3 regions of the Cupriavidus sp. SZY C1 genome follow, and region 2 is predicted to be linked to each of the others. Evidence: predicted binding sites of a transcription regulator. Region 2 holds the regulator's gene; each other region holds the start of a gene.
What was found. Region 2 encodes HrcA, which represses chaperone genes, less so after heat shock. Its sites were predicted from a motif close to TTAGCACTCNNNNNNNNNGAGTGCTAA; they were not measured.

Region 1 (5,168 bases), on a different contig from region 2:
TCCTGAAGCTGTCCGGCCTGGCCGGCGGCGGGTTTGCGCTGGGCATTGCCGGCGTGGACGCAGCGCAGGCGCAGCAGGCCGCCCGGCCGGCGTCGCCGCCGCAGGCGTTCCTGACCATCGCGCCGGACAACACGGTGACCATCGCCGTGAACCGGCTGGAATTCGGCCAGGGCGTGCAGACGGCGCTGCCGATGGCGCTGGCCGAGGAACTGGACGTCGACTGGAAGAACGTGCGCGCGATCCTGGCGCCGGCCGGCGACGCGTACAAGGACCCGGCGTTCGGCATCCAGATGACCGGCGGCTCCACGGCGCTGAACCACTCGTTCGAGCAGTACCGCGAACTCGGCGCGCGGGCGCGTGCCATGCTGATCGCGGCGGCGGCGCGCCAGTGGGAAGTAGATCCGGCAAGCTGCAGCGCGTCGATGGGCGTGGTCACGTCTGGCAGCCACCGCGCCACCTATGGCGAACTGGCGCAGGCGGCGATGAACCAGCCGGTGCCGGCGCAGGTGCGGCTCAAGGACCCGGCCCAGTTCCGCATCGTCGGCAAGCCCACGCCGCGCCTGGACGCCGCGTCGAAGCTGCACGGCGACCCGGTGTTCGGCATGGACGTCCAGCTCAAGGGCATGGCCGTGGCCGTGGTGGCCCGTCCGCCGCGCTTTGGCGGCAAGGTCAAGTCGTTCAATGCCGACAAGGCCCGCCAGGTCAAGGGCGTGGCCGAGGTGATGCAGGTGGACGTGGATCGCGGCGGCTCCGGCGTGGCCGTGGTGGCCAACGGCTACTGGCCGGCCAAGACCGCGCGCGAGGCGCTGGAGATCGTCTGGGAAGACACCGGTTCCACGGTCAGCACGGCCGCGCTGTTCGACCAGTACAGCAAGCTGGCCGCCCAGCCCGGCATCGTCGCCCGGCCGCTCGAAGGCGGCAGCATCGACACGGCGCTGTCGGGCGCGGCAAAGGTGATCGAGGCCGAGTACCGCGTGCCGTACCTGGCCCACGCGCCGATGGAGCCGCTGAACTGCACGCTGCAGCCCGAGGTGTCGGGCGGCAAGGTGTCGGCCGTCAAGGTGTGGGTGGGCTCGCAGTTCCAGACCATCGACCAGGCCGCCATCGCGCGCACGCTGCAGCTGGCGCCCGAGAAGGTCACGCTGAACACGATGATGGCGGGCGGCGGGTTTGGCCGCCGCGCGGTGCCCACCGCCGACTACCTGGTGGAAGCGGCCAACGTGCTGCGCGCCTGGGTGGCCAAGGGCCATACCGGGCCGCTCAAGGTGATCTGGAGCCGCGAGGACGACATCAAGGGCGGCTACTACCGTCCGCTGCACGTGCATCGCGCGCGCATCGGCGTGGACGCCCAGGGCAAGGTGGTGGGCTGGCAGCACACCATCGTCGGCCAGTCGATCATCAGCGGCACGCCGTTCGAGCCGATGATGGTCAAGAACGGCGTGGACGCCACGATGACCGAAGGCATCGTCGAGAACGACTACGACCTGCCGCTGCAACTGCACGTGCACCATCCCAAGGTGGACGTGCCGGTGCTCTGGTGGCGCTCGGTCGGCAATACGCACACCGCGTTCGTCAAGGAGACGCTGGCCGACGAGATGGCGGTGGCGGCAAAGCAGGACCCGGTGGCCTGGCGCCTGGCACGGCTCGACGAGAAGAAGCACGCGCGCCACCGCGCCGCGCTGCAACTGGCCGTCGACAAGTCGGGCTACGGCAGGAAGAAGCTGCGCAGGGGCCATGCCTGGGGCGTGGCCGTGCACGAGTCGTTCGGCTCGGTGGTGGCGTACGTGGTGGACGTGTCGGTGGTGAAGGGCGAGCCGCGCGTGCACCGCGTGACGGCCGGCGTGCACGCCAACCGCGTGGTCAACCCGCTGACCGCCGAGGCGCAGATCCAGGGCGGCTGCGTGTTCGGGCTGTCGATGACCCGGCCGGGCTTTGCCATCGAGATGGAAAACGGCGTGGTCAAGAACAGCAACTTCCCCGACTACCCGCCGCCGCGCATGCCCGACGCACCGGTCGTCGACGTGTTCTTCGTGCCGTCCAACGACAACCCCACCGGGCTGGGCGAACCGGGCACGCCAACCATCGCCCCGGCCGTGGCCAACGCGCTGTTCCGCCTGACGGGCAAGCGCCAGCGGCAGTTGCCGTTTGTGGTGGGTTGAGCCGTGCTGGCTGAAAGCTAGCGCCCGCCTCCGGGTTGCTCCCCTCTCCCGCCTGCGGGAGAGGGGCCGGGGGAGAGGGCAAGGCGGTTCCGCTTGCCGATATCGCGTCTTGAACGGCCGGCCCTCTCCCCTAACCCCTCTCCCGCGCGCGGGAGAGGGGAATCGTTGGCGCCATGCCTCGGCGACGACCGCCCCTCACCCCTCCCCAACCATCCCCGTGATCCGCTCCCGCAGCGCTGCCGGCGCCGTGTAGTACGTCGCGCCGCGCCGGACCGCGGTGTGGACGGCCTGCAGCTGGCCCAGCGCGGCCAGGCAGGTGTCGCAATCCTCCAGGTGTCGCTCCAGCCGGACGCTGTCCGCGCCGCCCACTTCGCCGTCGGCCGTGGCTTCCAGCAGGGTCATCGCTTCCTTGCAGTTCATGCTGCCTCCTTGCCGAGCATGGCCACCGTGGTTGCCAGCATCTGCCGGGCGGCTTCCAGCCGGGTCATGACCGTGGCCGGGGCGATGCCGGCGATCTGGGCGATGTCGCGGTAATGCAGCGCCTCCACGTCGCGCAGCACCAGCATTTCCCGATAGCCGACGGGCAACCGGGCCAGCGCGGCGTCGATGCCGGCGATGTCGCCCGCCGGCCACGTGGCGCGGCGGTCGGGCGGGGCGGGCAGGGTGTCAGGCGATGCCGGGGCGTCCTGCGACCAGGTGCGGCGCACGATCGCCAGCAGCCAGGCGCGGGCATCGCCCGGTGGCAGGCTGTCGGCCAGGGGCCGGGCGGCCAGCACGGCGGCCTCGGTGACGCGCGCGGCGTCGGCGTCGCTGCCGCACAGCCAGCGCGCATAGTTATAGGCGGCATCCAGATGGGGCAGCACCCGGGTGTCGAACGGGGAGCGCATGCGGGGTCCCTCCGTGGGGCCGGGGGGTCCGGCCGACTCGCAGATTCTATGCCGCGTGCCGCGCCGTGCGATGCTAGGGTTTTCTCGCGCCGGGTCGTGCGGCAGCGCACGGCCGTTTCAGCGTACGATGGCCGCTGGCATGATCGGCCAGCCCCATCTCTATCAGGCGGACACCATGGAAACGCAGGAAAGCACCCTGACCCTCGCACTGCTGACGGTGCCGGCCCGTGCCGCCATCTGCCGCGCGCTGCTGGAGGCAGGCGACGACGGCCTGCCGGCCGTGGTGCTGGCCAAGGCATCGGGCGTCACGCTGCGCCGCGCGGCCCATCATTTCCAGGAAATGGTGCAGGCCGAGGTGCTGGCGCTGGCCATCCGCGACCGTGAGGTCTGCTACGTGCTCAAGGCCCGCCGGGCCGTGCGCGAGGCGCTGGACTACGTGGACCGCAGCGGCCTGAACTAGCCGCCCCTTTCCCCTTGCCGGCCAAGGGCTCCCGCCATCGCCCTTCGGGAAAACCCCCATTCAGCCCTCGTCTTGAAATCGAAATACCCCGTCCCTATAATTAGCACTCGCTGGGGGAGAGTGCTAACAACCTGTTAGCATCCCCTGCGGTACCAACCCCCTGGCCGTTGCCGACAACGGCCATTTGTGATTAGAAACTCACTTTTTGTATCTAGGAGTCCGTATGAACCTGCGTCCTCTGCACGACCGTGTGATCGTGAAGCGTCTGGACAACGAAACCAAGACCGCGTCCGGCATCGTGATTCCCGACAATGCAGCCGAAAAGCCGGACCAAGGCGAAGTGCTCGCCATCGGCCCGGGCAAGAAGGATGACAAGGGCAACAACATTGCCCTCGACGTGAAGGTGGGTGACCGCGTGCTGTTCGGCAAGTATGCCGGCCAGGGCGTGAAGGTGGATGGCCAGGAACTGCTGGTCATGCGCGAAGAAGACATCATGGCCGTCGTCAACAAGTAAGACGACCCGCCTGACCGCAACACACCAGATTCCCTGACCGTCCCCACCATGACCGCGGGACGGTCATCCCAGATTCGGAGATTGAGAACATGGCAGCAAAAGACGTAGTGTTCGGCGACGCCGCACGTGCCAAGATGGTCGAAGGCGTGAACATCCTCGCCAACGCAGTCAAGGTGACCCTGGGCCCGAAGGGCCGCAACGTGGTGCTGGAGCGCAGCTTCGGCGGCCCGACCGTGACCAAGGACGGTGTGTCCGTGGCCAAGGAAATCGAGCTGAAGGACAAGCTGCAGAACATGGGCGCCCAGATGGTCAAGGAAGTGGCTTCCAAGACCAGCGACAACGCCGGTGACGGTACCACCACCGCAACCGTGCTGGCCCAGTCGATCGTCCGCGAAGGCATGAAGTTCGTGGCCGCCGGCATGAACCCGATGGACCTGAAGCGCGGTATCGACAAGGCCGTGGCCTCGGCCGTGGAAGAGCTGAAGAAGCTGAGCAAGCCGACCACGACCAGCAAGGAAATCGCCCAGGTTGGCGCCATCTCGGCCAACAGCGACGCCTCGATCGGCGAGCGCATTGCCGAAGCCATGGACAAGGTCGGCAAGGAAGGCGTGATCACCGTGGAAGACGGCAAGTCGCTGGCCGACGAGCTGGAAGTCGTGGAAGGCATGCAGTTCGACCGCGGCTACCTGTCGCCGTACTTCATCAACAACCCGGAAAAGCAGGTTGTTGCCCTGGACAACCCGTTCGTCCTGCTGTTCGACAAGAAGGTCAGCAACATCCGCGACCTGCTGCCGGTGCTGGAGCAAGTGGCCAAGGCCGGCCGCCCGCTGCTGATCATCGCTGAAGACGTGGAAGGCGAAGCCCTGGCCACGCTGGTGGTGAACAACATCCGTGGCATCCTGAAGACCGCCGCCGTCAAGGCTCCGGGCTTCGGCGACCGCCGCAAGGCCATGCTGGAAGACATCGCCATCCTGACGGGCGGCACGGTGATCGCCGAGGAAGTGGGCCTGACGCTGGAAAAGGCCACGCTGCAGGACCTGGGCCAGGCCAAGCGCATCGAGATCGGCAAGGAAAACACCATCATCATCGACGGCGCCGGCGACGCTTCGGCGATCGAAGGCCGCGTCAAGCAGATCCGCGCCCAGATC
Region 2 (5,168 bases):
TGGTCTGGCGTCAGATTCTGTTCTTCCATGTCGATTCGTATCAAATAGCTAAAACCGCGGCCGCTCAAGGCAACGACGGGGCCACGGGATGGATCGGATGCCAACCGGCAAGTCTAGCCGCAGATGGCGACACGGTTCCACTTTTTCAAGGTGTGCGCGCTCAGGGACCCGGAAATACGCCGTTACAAAGGGGCGTTTCATGACATCGGGTGTTTATTGCTTTGCTGCAACGCAAACACTAAGATTCATAGCAGGAAAAATGACAAAAATAACGGGAGCAAGAAGGTGGATCACATTGGTGCATCTTTGGGACGCTTCACCATGCACAAGTTGCCTGTCGTGACGTTATGCCTGATTGCCGCGCTGTCGGCGATGACGGCCTTCATCTGCCTGTCAGAGGCGGTCGCCCCGCGCGATACCGAATATGGCAGCGGCAAGGCCGTGTTCAAGCACTACATCGTCCAGTACGTCCGCTGACCCCTCTTCATCCGCCAGCCGAGGCCAAGCGCTCCGGCTGGCCCGCCGCGTTTTCTTTCCTGCCTGATCAACTTCTGAAGTCGTCGATGCGGCGCCGGTCGCGCTTGGTCGGCCGGCCCTGCAACTGCGCCGCCGGTTCCGGCTGCAGGCGCCGCCGGTCGGCCTCCTGCTGGCGCCGGGCCTGGCTTTCGGGCGTTTCCGCGTAGGTCGTCTGGGCGATCGGCGCCGATCCGCGCGACGCCGGCACGCCCTTGACCACCACCTCCCAGCGCTGCTCGTGGGCGTCCAGCACCACCGTGTCGCCGGGCTTTACCTCGCGCGAATTCTTGACCGGCTGGCCGTTGACCGTCACCCGCCCGCGCTCCACCGCATCGGCCGCCAGCGAGCGCGTCTTGAAGAACCGCGCGCACCACAGCCACTTGTCGATCCGCATCCGCGCATCGGCGTCGAAATCCACTTGCATCGTGTTCTCCTTCCTGCCGCCGTCAGGCCGCCGCGCCGCGCGTCTGCGCCCGGGTCCGCCGGGCCTCCAGTTCATGTGGATGCGGCAGGTCCAGCGGCCAGCCCTGCAGATGCTGCAACGCGATGTCGGCCAGCCCGGCAATCCACGGCTCCGAATCATTCAGGCACGGAATGAAATGGAAATCCTGCCCGCCGGCCACGCGGAATTCGCTCTGGCCTTCGATGGCGATTTCCTCCAGCGTCTCGATGCAGTCGGCCGGAAAGCCGGGGCAGAACACGTCCACCCGCTGCGTGCCGACCTTGCCCAGTTCCACCAGCGTCGGCGCGGTATAGGGCTGCAGCCATTCGGCCTTGCCGAAACGCGACTGAAACGTCACCTGGTACTGGCCCGGCTGGAGTCCCAGCGCCTCGCCCAACAGCCGGCCCGTCTTCAGGCATTCGCAATGGTAGGGATCGCCCAGGTCCAGCAGCCTGCGCGGCAGGCCGTGGAAGGACAGGATCAGCCGGTCGCCGCGCGCAAAGTCGGGCAGGCCGTGCGCCGCCCAGTATTCCCGCACGCGGGCTGCCAGCGCCGCGATGTAGGCCGGGTGATCGTGAAAATGCTTGACCAGCCGCAGCTCCGGCTGGTTGCGCCAGCCGGCCAGCACGCGGAACAGTTCGTCGAACGCGGTGGCCGTGGTCGTGCCCGAGAACTGCGGATACAGCGGCAGCACCAGCACGCGCTCGGTGCCCTGCCGGCGCAGCGCCTCCATGACCGAGTCGATCGACGGATTGCCGTAGCGCATGGCGCAGGCCACGGTCACGTCGTGGCCAAGCTTGTGCAGCAGCAATTGCAGCGCGTGGGCCTGGCGCTCGGTGTGCACCAGCAGTGGCGACCCCGTCATATGGGCCTCGCGCAGCCAGATCGACTCGTACTTCATGGCCGATGCCCGCGAGCGGAACGGCAGAATCACGCCGTGCAGAATCGGCAGCCACGCCAGCCGCGGGATTTCCACCACGCGCGGGTCGGACAGGAACGCCTTCAGGTAGCGGCCCACCGCCTTGGGCGTGGGGGCGTCGGGGGTGCCGAGGTTGATCAGCAGGATTGCGGTGCGCGGCGGCTGGCCGTGCTGGTATGCCGGTTCAGGCGAAAACGTCATGGAGGTTCCGGGTCGGGTGCCGGGGCGCTGGCAACAAGTCGCATCATACGACGGGGGACGCACGCGGGCGGCCGCGAGGCGCCGCCTCGCAGGGTACAGACCCTGGCGGCGCGTCAGGAGTTCTGGCTCAGGGCGCTGGACAGCAGCCGGGCCGTGATGTCCACGATCGGGATCACCCGTTCGTAGGCCATGCGCGTGGGGCCGATCACGCCGAGCGTGCCGACGATCTGCCCATCCACCTCGTACGGCGCCGTGATCACGGCCATGTCCTCCAGCGGCACGAGCTGGCTTTCGCCGCCGATGAAGATCTGCACGCCCTGCGCGTGGCTGGACACGTCCAGCAGTTGCAGCAGGCTGGTCTTGTGCTCGAAGACGTCGAACAGCCGGCGCAGCTTGTCCATGCTGGACGACAGGTCTTCCACCTCCAGCAGCCGCCGCTCGCCCGAGATGAACACCTGCTCGGTGTTGTCCTCGGCCATGGCGCTGCTGCCGGCTTCCACGGCGGCCTGCATCAGCGACGACATGTCGCGCCGCAGCGCCTGCAGCTCGCCGCGCAGGTGGTCGCGCACCGCGTCGAAGCTCATGCCCGCGTAGTGCGTGTTGAAGAAGTTGGCCGCCTCGATCAACTGGGCCGGCGTGTAGGACAGCTCGGTCTGGATGATGCGGTTCTGGACGTCGCCCTCGGGGCTCACGATGATCAGCAGGATGCGCTTGTCCGACAACCGCATGAATTCCACCTGCCGGAACGCCTGCGCGCGCCGTGGCGTCATCACCACGCCCGCGAACCGCGACAGGTTCGACAGCGTGTGCGCCGCCGCCGTGATCATCCGCTGCGGCCCCAGTTGCTGGCTGGCCATCTGGCCCTGGATCTGGTCCTTGAGCCCGGCCAGCTCGGCGCTGAGCCCGGTCTGGCCCTCCAGCGGCCGCGCCGTCAGCATCGTGTCGACGAACAGCCGGTAGCCGCGCGGCGTGGGGATGCGGCCCGCCGACGTGTGCGGGCTGGCGATGAACCCCATCTCCTCGAGGTCGGACATCACATTGCGAATGGTCGCCGGCGACAGGTCCAGACCCGAGTACTTCGACAGGGTCCGCGAGCCCACCGGCTGCCCTTCGGCGATGTACCGCTCGATCAGGGTCTTGAGAAGGGTTTTCGAACGTTCGTCCATGATGCATCGGATTTTAATCAAAACTGGCCCGTTCGGGCGCCGGCCGCACCGATCCTGCCGATGCTGGCAATGGTCATGCCGGTATGGTCTAATCCCGCCATGTCTGCCCCCTCCAAGCCCAGCGCCACGCGCGCGCCGTTCAAGACCGTCGCCCTGGTGGGCAGGCATTCGACCGCCGGTATCGAAGGCCCGCTGGAGGAACTGGCGTCCTGCATCTCCCGCAACGGCCAGGACGTGGTGTTCGAGCGCGAGACCGCCGCGGCCACCGGCCTGACCGGCTACCCGGTGCTGACGCCCGAGGAAATCGGCCGCGAGGCCGACGTGGCCGTGGTGCTGGGCGGCGACGGCACGCTGCTGGGCCTGGCCCGCCAGCTTGCCGGCCACGACGTGCCGGTGATCGGCGTGAACCACGGCCGGCTGGGCTTCATGACCGACATCCCGCTCGAAGACGTCACCCGCACGCTGCCCGAGATGCTGGCCGGCCGCTACGAGGCCGAGACCCGCATGCTGCTGGAATCGCGCGTGATCCGCGACGATGGGGTAATTTTCTCGGCGTTGGCGTTCAACGACGTGGTCGTCAACCGGTCCGGCATCTCGGGCATGGTCGAACTGGCCGTCTCGGTGGACGGCTACTTCATGTACAACCAGCGGTCCGACGGCCTGATCGTCTCCACGCCCACCGGCTCCACCGCCTACGCGCTGGCCGCGGGCGGACCGATCCTGCATCCCACGCTGTCCGGCCTGGTGCTGGTGCCGATTGCCCCGCACGCGCTGTCCAACCGCCCGATCGTGCTGCCGCACGACGCGGAGGTGACGATCGAGGTGGCCAGCGCGCGCGATGTCAGCGTCAACTTCGACATGCAGTCGCTGGCGTCGCTGCTGCCGGGCGACCGCATCGTGGTGCGCCGCTCGGCCAAGACCGTCAACCTGCTGCACCCGGTGGGCTACAACTACTACGCCACGCTGCGCAAGAAGCTGCACTGGCACGAGTACCCCACCGAAGACAACCGGCTCTGAGCCGCCCGTATCCAACCCCTCCGCCTGACGCCCCGGTCCAAGATGCTGCGCAGCCTGTCCATCCGCGATTTCGTCATCGTCGATACGCTCGACCTCGACTTCACCGGCGGCTTCACCGTCTTCACCGGCGAGACCGGCGCGGGCAAGTCGATCCTGATCGATGCGCTGGCCCTGGTGCTGGGCGAGCGCGCCGATGCCGGCGTGGTCCGTGAAGGCGCGGCCCGGGCCGGCATCAGCGCCACGTTCCACACCCATGCCGCGCTCGACGCCTGGCTGGCCGACCGCGAACTGGCCGGCGACGACGACACCGTGCTGCTGCGCCGGACCGTCGACGCGTCGGGCCGCAGCAAGGCGTTCATCAACGGCGCCGCCGCCACGCTGGCCCAGTTGCGCGAGGTGGGCGACCAGCTCGTCGACATCCACGGCCAGCACGCGCACCAGCAACTGCTGCGCCCGGACGCCCAGCGCCAGCTGTTCGACGCCCACGCCGGGCTGACCGAGCAGGCCGGCGCCGTGGCCGAGGCGTGGCGCGCGTGGCGGGCCTGCGTCAAGCAGCGCGAGGCCGTGGAGCACCAGTCGCGCGAGATGCAGCTCGAACGCGAGCGGCTGGAATGGCAGGTGGGCGAACTCGACAAGCTGGCCCCGCAGCCGGGCGAGTGGGACGAGATCCAGTCCGAATACAACCGGCTGTCGCATGCCGCCGGCCTGATCGACGGCAGCCGCGCCGCGCTGGACGCGCTGTCCGAGGCCGACGGCGCCGTGGCGTCGGTGCTGAACGGCGTGGTGCACCGGCTGCAGCAACTGGCCGATGTCGACCCGGCGCTGCGCGACGTGCTGGCGGCGCTGGAACCGGCGCTGGTGCAGGTCGAGGAAGCCGCGCATTCGCTGAACCGCTACGTCGACCGGC
Region 3 (5,168 bases), on a different contig from region 2:
CATGCCGCCGGCGCTGGGCTGGGCCGCCGTGGCGGGCACCGTGCCGGCCGAGGCGTGGTTCCTGGTGCTGATCATCTTCACGTGGACGCCGCCGCATTTCTGGGCGCTGGCGCTCTATCGCCGCGCCGACTACGCCAAGTCGGGCCTGCCGATGCTGCCGATCACCCACGGCGAGCGCTACACGCTGCTGCACATCCTGCTGTACACGCTGGTCATGATCGCCGCCACGCTGCTGCCGTTCGTCTATGGCATGAGCGGCTACATCTACCTGGCGGCCGCGCTGGGGCTCGGGCTGGTGTTCCTGGGCTATGCCTGGAAGCTGTTCCGCAACTATTCGGACCAGTTGGCGCAGCGCACCTTCCGCTATTCGATCCTGTACCTGTCACTGCTGTTCGCGGCGCTGCTGGTGGATCACTACTTCAAGTTCGTGCCGCAGGTCTGACCCGCCTGTCCTGCGGCATCTTGCCGCGCCCGGAAGCCATGGCCGATGTGATCAGCGATACTTTCGGGCGTCTCCCCTCCTACCCGCCTCCACGCATGCCGACTCCCGCCCCCGGCCTTCTGGCCACGTTCCGCCGCCTCTGCCTGCTGGCGCTCTGCACCGCGCTGCTGGCGGCCTGCGGCCAGCCGAAACCGTCGTTCAAGAACGTCGACATCTCGGGCGCCAGCGACTTCGGCAAGGATTTCGCGCTGCTGGACCCCGCGGGCAAGACCCGCACGCTGGGCGACTTCAAGGGCAAGGTGGTGCTGATGTTCTTCGGCTACACCCATTGCCCGGACGTCTGCCCGACGACGATGGTCGAGCTGAAGCAGGTCATGGAGCAGATGGGCCCCGACGCCGACAAGGTGCAGGTGCTGTTCGTCACCGTGGACCCGGAGCGCGACACGCCGGCGCTGATGGCCCAGTACGTGCCGGCCTTCGACGCCCGCTTCCTGGGCCTGCGCCCGGCCGACGAAGCCGCGCTGAAGAAGCTGGCCAAGGACTTCAAGGTCTACTACGCCAAGGTGCCGGGAACGTCGCCCAACAACTACACGATGGACCATTCGGCCGGCAGCTACGTGTTCGACCAGAACGGCCAGCTCCGGCTGTTCATCCGCCACGGCCAGGGCCCCGAGCCGATCGCGCACGACCTGAAGGCGCTGATGTCCTGACGGGGCGGGGTGCGGCGCGCTGCGGCGCGCAGGCAAACAAAAAGGCCGGTCAATCGACCGGCCTTTTGCATGGGGCGCGTGGCCCGGAAGGATCAGGCAAACGCGGCCAGCGCGCCCTTCATCTTCTTCATCGCGGCCACCTCGATCTGGCGGATGCGCTCGGCGGACACGCCGAATTCGTCGGCCAGCTCATGCAGCGTGGCGCCGCCCGAGCCGTCGTCGTTCACGTCCAGCCAGCGCGCCTCGATGATGCGGCGGCTGCGCGGGTCGAGCTTGCCCAGCGCCTCTTCCAGCCCTTCCACCTGCAGGCGGTCGCGCGTCTTGGCCTCGATGACCTTGGTCGGCTCGTTATGGTTGTCCGCCAGGTAGGCGATGGGCGCGAATTCCTCCTCGCCGTCGTCGACCTGGCCTTCCAGCGCCATGTCGCCACCCGCCATGCGGGTTTCCATCTCCATCACTTCCTCGGGCTTGACGTTCAGCTCGCGGGCGACGGCTTCTACCTGCTCGGGGGTGAAGGTGTGCAGCCCCTGCTTGTGGCTGCGCAGGTTGAAGAACAGCTTGCGCTGGGCCTTGGTGGTGGCCACCTTGACCATGCGCCAGTTCTTCAGCACGTATTCGTGGATCTCGGCCTTGATCCAGTGCATCGCGTACGACACCAGGCGCACGCCCTGTTCGGGGTCGAAGCGCTTCACGGCCTTCATCAGGCCGATGTTGCCTTCCTGGATCAGGTCGGCGTGCGGCAGGCCGTAGCCCAGGTACTGGCGGGCGATGGACACCACGAGGCGCAGGTGCGACATCACCAGGCGGCGCGCGGCATCGACCGATTCGTTGTCGCGCAGGTCGCGCGCCAGGCGAAGCTCTTCCTCGGGCGTCAGCATCGGGATGCGATGCACCGCCTGGATGTAGCTTTCCAGATTGCCCAGCGTGCCCGGAAACGTCAGCGCAAGGCTGTTCGCGGCAGCACTCTGGGGCGCCGTCGGCAGACGGCGGGAAACTTGGGTGGGATCGGCAGACAAGACTGCGTTCACTATGACTCCTTTCGCATCCGGCGGTGGGTTGCCGGTGTGTCCCAGAAGGACACCGCATTGCAACGCATATTAGCACTCGAACCGGACGAGTGCTAAGTTAGAAGGCCTATGGGGTTGATAGTTCCACCCGATTAAAACCGGGTTGTTGATAGCGGTAAGTTGCCATCACAATTTCGCCAAGCCCCAGTCCTGACAAGGCCTCCCGGGCCATGGGCCCGCTCGACAGAAAGATTAGAGGGGCGCGGCACCCATCGGTTTCCGATGATTTCCTCGCATTTGCGGGATGGTGAATTGCGGGATTCGCTACACTGAAGCCCATTGGCAGCCACATCGTCCATTCGCATTGCACCATTCCCCGGAGACGTTCTCATGTCTGCTATCGAACACTTGCTGAAACCCCATGTGCGGGACATCGGCGAGTTCACCGTTCGCCGCCTGCTGCCCGCCGCCACGACCCAGACGGTCGGGCCGTTCATCTTCTTCGACCACATGGGCCCGGTGGTGATGGAGGCCGGCCACGGCATGGATGTGCGTCCACATCCACATATCGGACTGGCCACGGTCACCTACCTGTTCGAGGGCGCGATCCTGCACCGGGACAGCCTGGGCAGCGAGCAGGTGATTCGCCCCGGCGACGTGAACTGGATGACGGCCGGCACCGGCATCGTTCATTCCGAGCGCACGCCCGACGACGAGCGCGAAGCCGGCCCGCGCGTGCACGGCATCCAGACCTGGGTGGCGCTGCCAAAGGCGCATGAGAATGATCCGCCGTCGTTCCACCACCATCCGGGCGCGACGCTGCCCAAGCTGGAATTGCCGGGTGTGCGGATGACGGTGATTGCCGGCGATGCATTCGGCGCGGAATCGCCGGTGCGGGTCTATAGCCGCACGCTGTACGTGGCCATCGAGATGGATGCTGGCGCCACCCTGGTCATCCCGCCCGAGCACGTGCAGCGGGGCATCTACCCGGTGGACGGCAACCTGGAAATGGACGGCGAGACGCTGCCCGCCGAGCACCTGGTGGTGCTGACGCCGGGCGAGCCGGTGACGATTACCGCGACGCTGCCGTCGCGCGTGATGCTGCTGGGGGGCGATCCGACCGACGGCCGCCGGTTTATCTTCTGGAACTTCGTGGCCAGCAGCAAGGAAGCCATCGAGGAAGCCAGCCAGCGCTGGCAGGACGACAAGTTCCCGCACGTGCCCGGCGAGACCGAGCGGATTCCGCTGCCGGTGCGGCGCTAGGGCCCCCGGGGCCCCAAAAGCCCCAGGACCGCCGGCCGCCGCTCAGACCGGGCTGGCCCAGGCGACGCGCGTGGCCTGCGCCAGGCAGTCCTTGATCGTGGCGATCTGGGTGGCGATCGGGGCCGGCACGGGCTCGGCGCCATCGAGCACCTTTCGGATCCACGCCGCCGTGTCGGCCACGTCGGTCCCGGCCGGCAGCGCCGGCACCTCGCCGATGGAGCCGCCCACCGGGTCCACCATCGTCCGCTGATGCCCGTCGTGCAGCCAGTCGATCCGCGTGCTGCGGCGCGCGTCGGCCACCACCTCGCCCTCGGTGCCCCGGCCCAGCAGCACGTTGGCCGGCTCGTGCGAGAAATAGTCGGTCAGCGTCTCGCGGTACTCGGGGTGGGTATAGCTGTACAGCCGCAGCGCCTCGGCCGGCGTGTGGGCGCCCACCGGCTGCAGCATCTTGACGATCGTGTGCGACGAATTGCGCAGGCCGATGATCGCGCGCTTGTCCAGCAGGGCCGCCAGCGGGGGCGAGAGCACGTCGATCGGCAGCACGGCCAGCGGGTTGGTGCCAGCGCGCAGCTGGTCCTGCGCGGCGCCGGTGGTCGCGCACAGCGGCACGCCCAGCGCCTCGAACAGGGCGAGGCTCGTCACGCGGCCATGGAATGCCCGCACGCCATGCACCAGCGTGGGGACGCCGTCACGCGCCAGCAGCATCGCCAGCAGCGGCACCAGGTTTGGCTGCTTGCGCGCGCCGTTGTAGCTGGGGATGACCACCACGGGCGTGTCCGGCGGCGCGGCCAGCGGCTGGCAGTGCCGGTGCGCGGCTTCGAGCATGCCCGCCAGTTCGTGCGGGGCTTCGCCCTTGATGCGGTACGCCATCAGCACGGCGCCCAGTTCGATGTCCGAGACACGGCCGGCCAGCATCGCGTCGAACAGCGCCTGGGCGTCCTCGCGCGGCAGCGCGCGGGCGCCATTGACGCCACGGCCGATTTCCTTGATGTACTTGGCCGCCGAGAACGGGGCGGACTCGGGCGCAGCGGATGCGGTAGTCATGGTGCGGCGGGGAATCGTGGGGTGGGTTTGGGGTTCATGATAGCCCACGATGCCCGCCGGATCGCGTCCGCGGCGGCCCGGGGCGTGCTCAGGCGGCCTCCTGCAGCGCGGGGTTGCGCTGCTTGCGATACAGGAAGTCCAGCACCGCCGTACGGCACGCGTGGTAGGTGCGGTCGTCGGCCAGCGCCACGCGGTCGCGCGGGCGGGGCAGGTCCACGGCCAGGATCTCGCCGATGGTGGCCGCCGGGCCGTTGGTCATCATGACGATGCGGTCGGCCAGCAGCACGGCCTCGTCCACGTCGTGGGTCACCATGACCACCGTGCTCCGGGTGCGGGCGACGATCTTGATCAGCTCGTCCTGCAGGTGGGCGCGGGTCAGCGCGTCGAGCGCGCCAAACGGCTCGTCCATCAGCAGCACCTTCGGCTGCATCGCCAGCGCCCGCGCAATGCCCACCCGCTGCTTCATCCCGCCCGAGATCTCGTGCGGATACTTCGCTTCCGCGTGCGTCAGGCCGACCAGCGCCAGCGCGTCGTGCGTGCGGGCCTGGCGCTGGGCCTTGCTCTCGGTGGCGCCGAACACGCGCTCCACGCCCAGGTGGACGTTCTCGAAGCAGGTCAGCCACGGCAGCAGCGAATGGTTCTGGAACACCACGGCGCGCTCGGGGCCCGGCCCGGCAATCTCGCGGCCGGCGCAGATCAGCG

Region 1: a site for HrcA is predicted at 3,607-3,633, ahead of groES (co-chaperone GroES). Genes of this name have one in related genera too.
Region 3: a site for HrcA is predicted at 2,250-2,276, ahead of rpoH (RNA polymerase sigma factor RpoH). Genes of this name have one in related genera too.

The regions. Positions count from the first base shown of each region.
Region 1 is NZ_JAUANU010000002.1:106,488-111,655, forward strand. It holds gene QTN24_RS04625 (xanthine dehydrogenase family protein molybdopterin-binding subunit) at 1-2,159, shown strand, start outside; gene QTN24_RS04630 (zf-HC2 domain-containing protein) at 2,355-2,579, opposite strand; gene QTN24_RS04635 (sigma factor-like helix-turn-helix DNA-binding protein) at 2,576-3,046, opposite strand; gene QTN24_RS04640 (ArsR family transcriptional regulator) at 3,222-3,506, shown strand; gene groES (co-chaperone GroES) at 3,730-4,020, shown strand; gene groL (chaperonin GroEL) at 4,110-5,168, shown strand, end outside.
Region 2 is NZ_JAUANU010000009.1:210,596-215,763, forward strand. It holds gene grpE (nucleotide exchange factor GrpE) at 1-29, opposite strand, end outside; gene QTN24_RS16140 (hypothetical protein) at 322-477, shown strand; gene QTN24_RS16145 (RNA-binding S4 domain-containing protein) at 545-940, opposite strand; gene hemH (ferrochelatase) at 963-2,078, opposite strand; gene hrcA (heat-inducible transcriptional repressor HrcA) at 2,192-3,244, opposite strand; gene QTN24_RS16160 (NAD kinase) at 3,344-4,261, shown strand; gene recN (DNA repair protein RecN) at 4,304-5,168, shown strand, end outside.
Region 3 is NZ_JAUANU010000007.1:64,349-69,516, forward strand. It holds gene cyoE (heme o synthase) at 1-442, shown strand, start outside; gene QTN24_RS12950 (SCO family protein) at 538-1,152, shown strand; gene rpoH (RNA polymerase sigma factor RpoH) at 1,245-2,180, opposite strand; gene QTN24_RS12960 (pirin family protein) at 2,550-3,422, shown strand; gene ybiB (DNA-binding protein YbiB) at 3,465-4,466, opposite strand; gene QTN24_RS12970 (ABC transporter ATP-binding protein) at 4,555-5,168, opposite strand, start outside.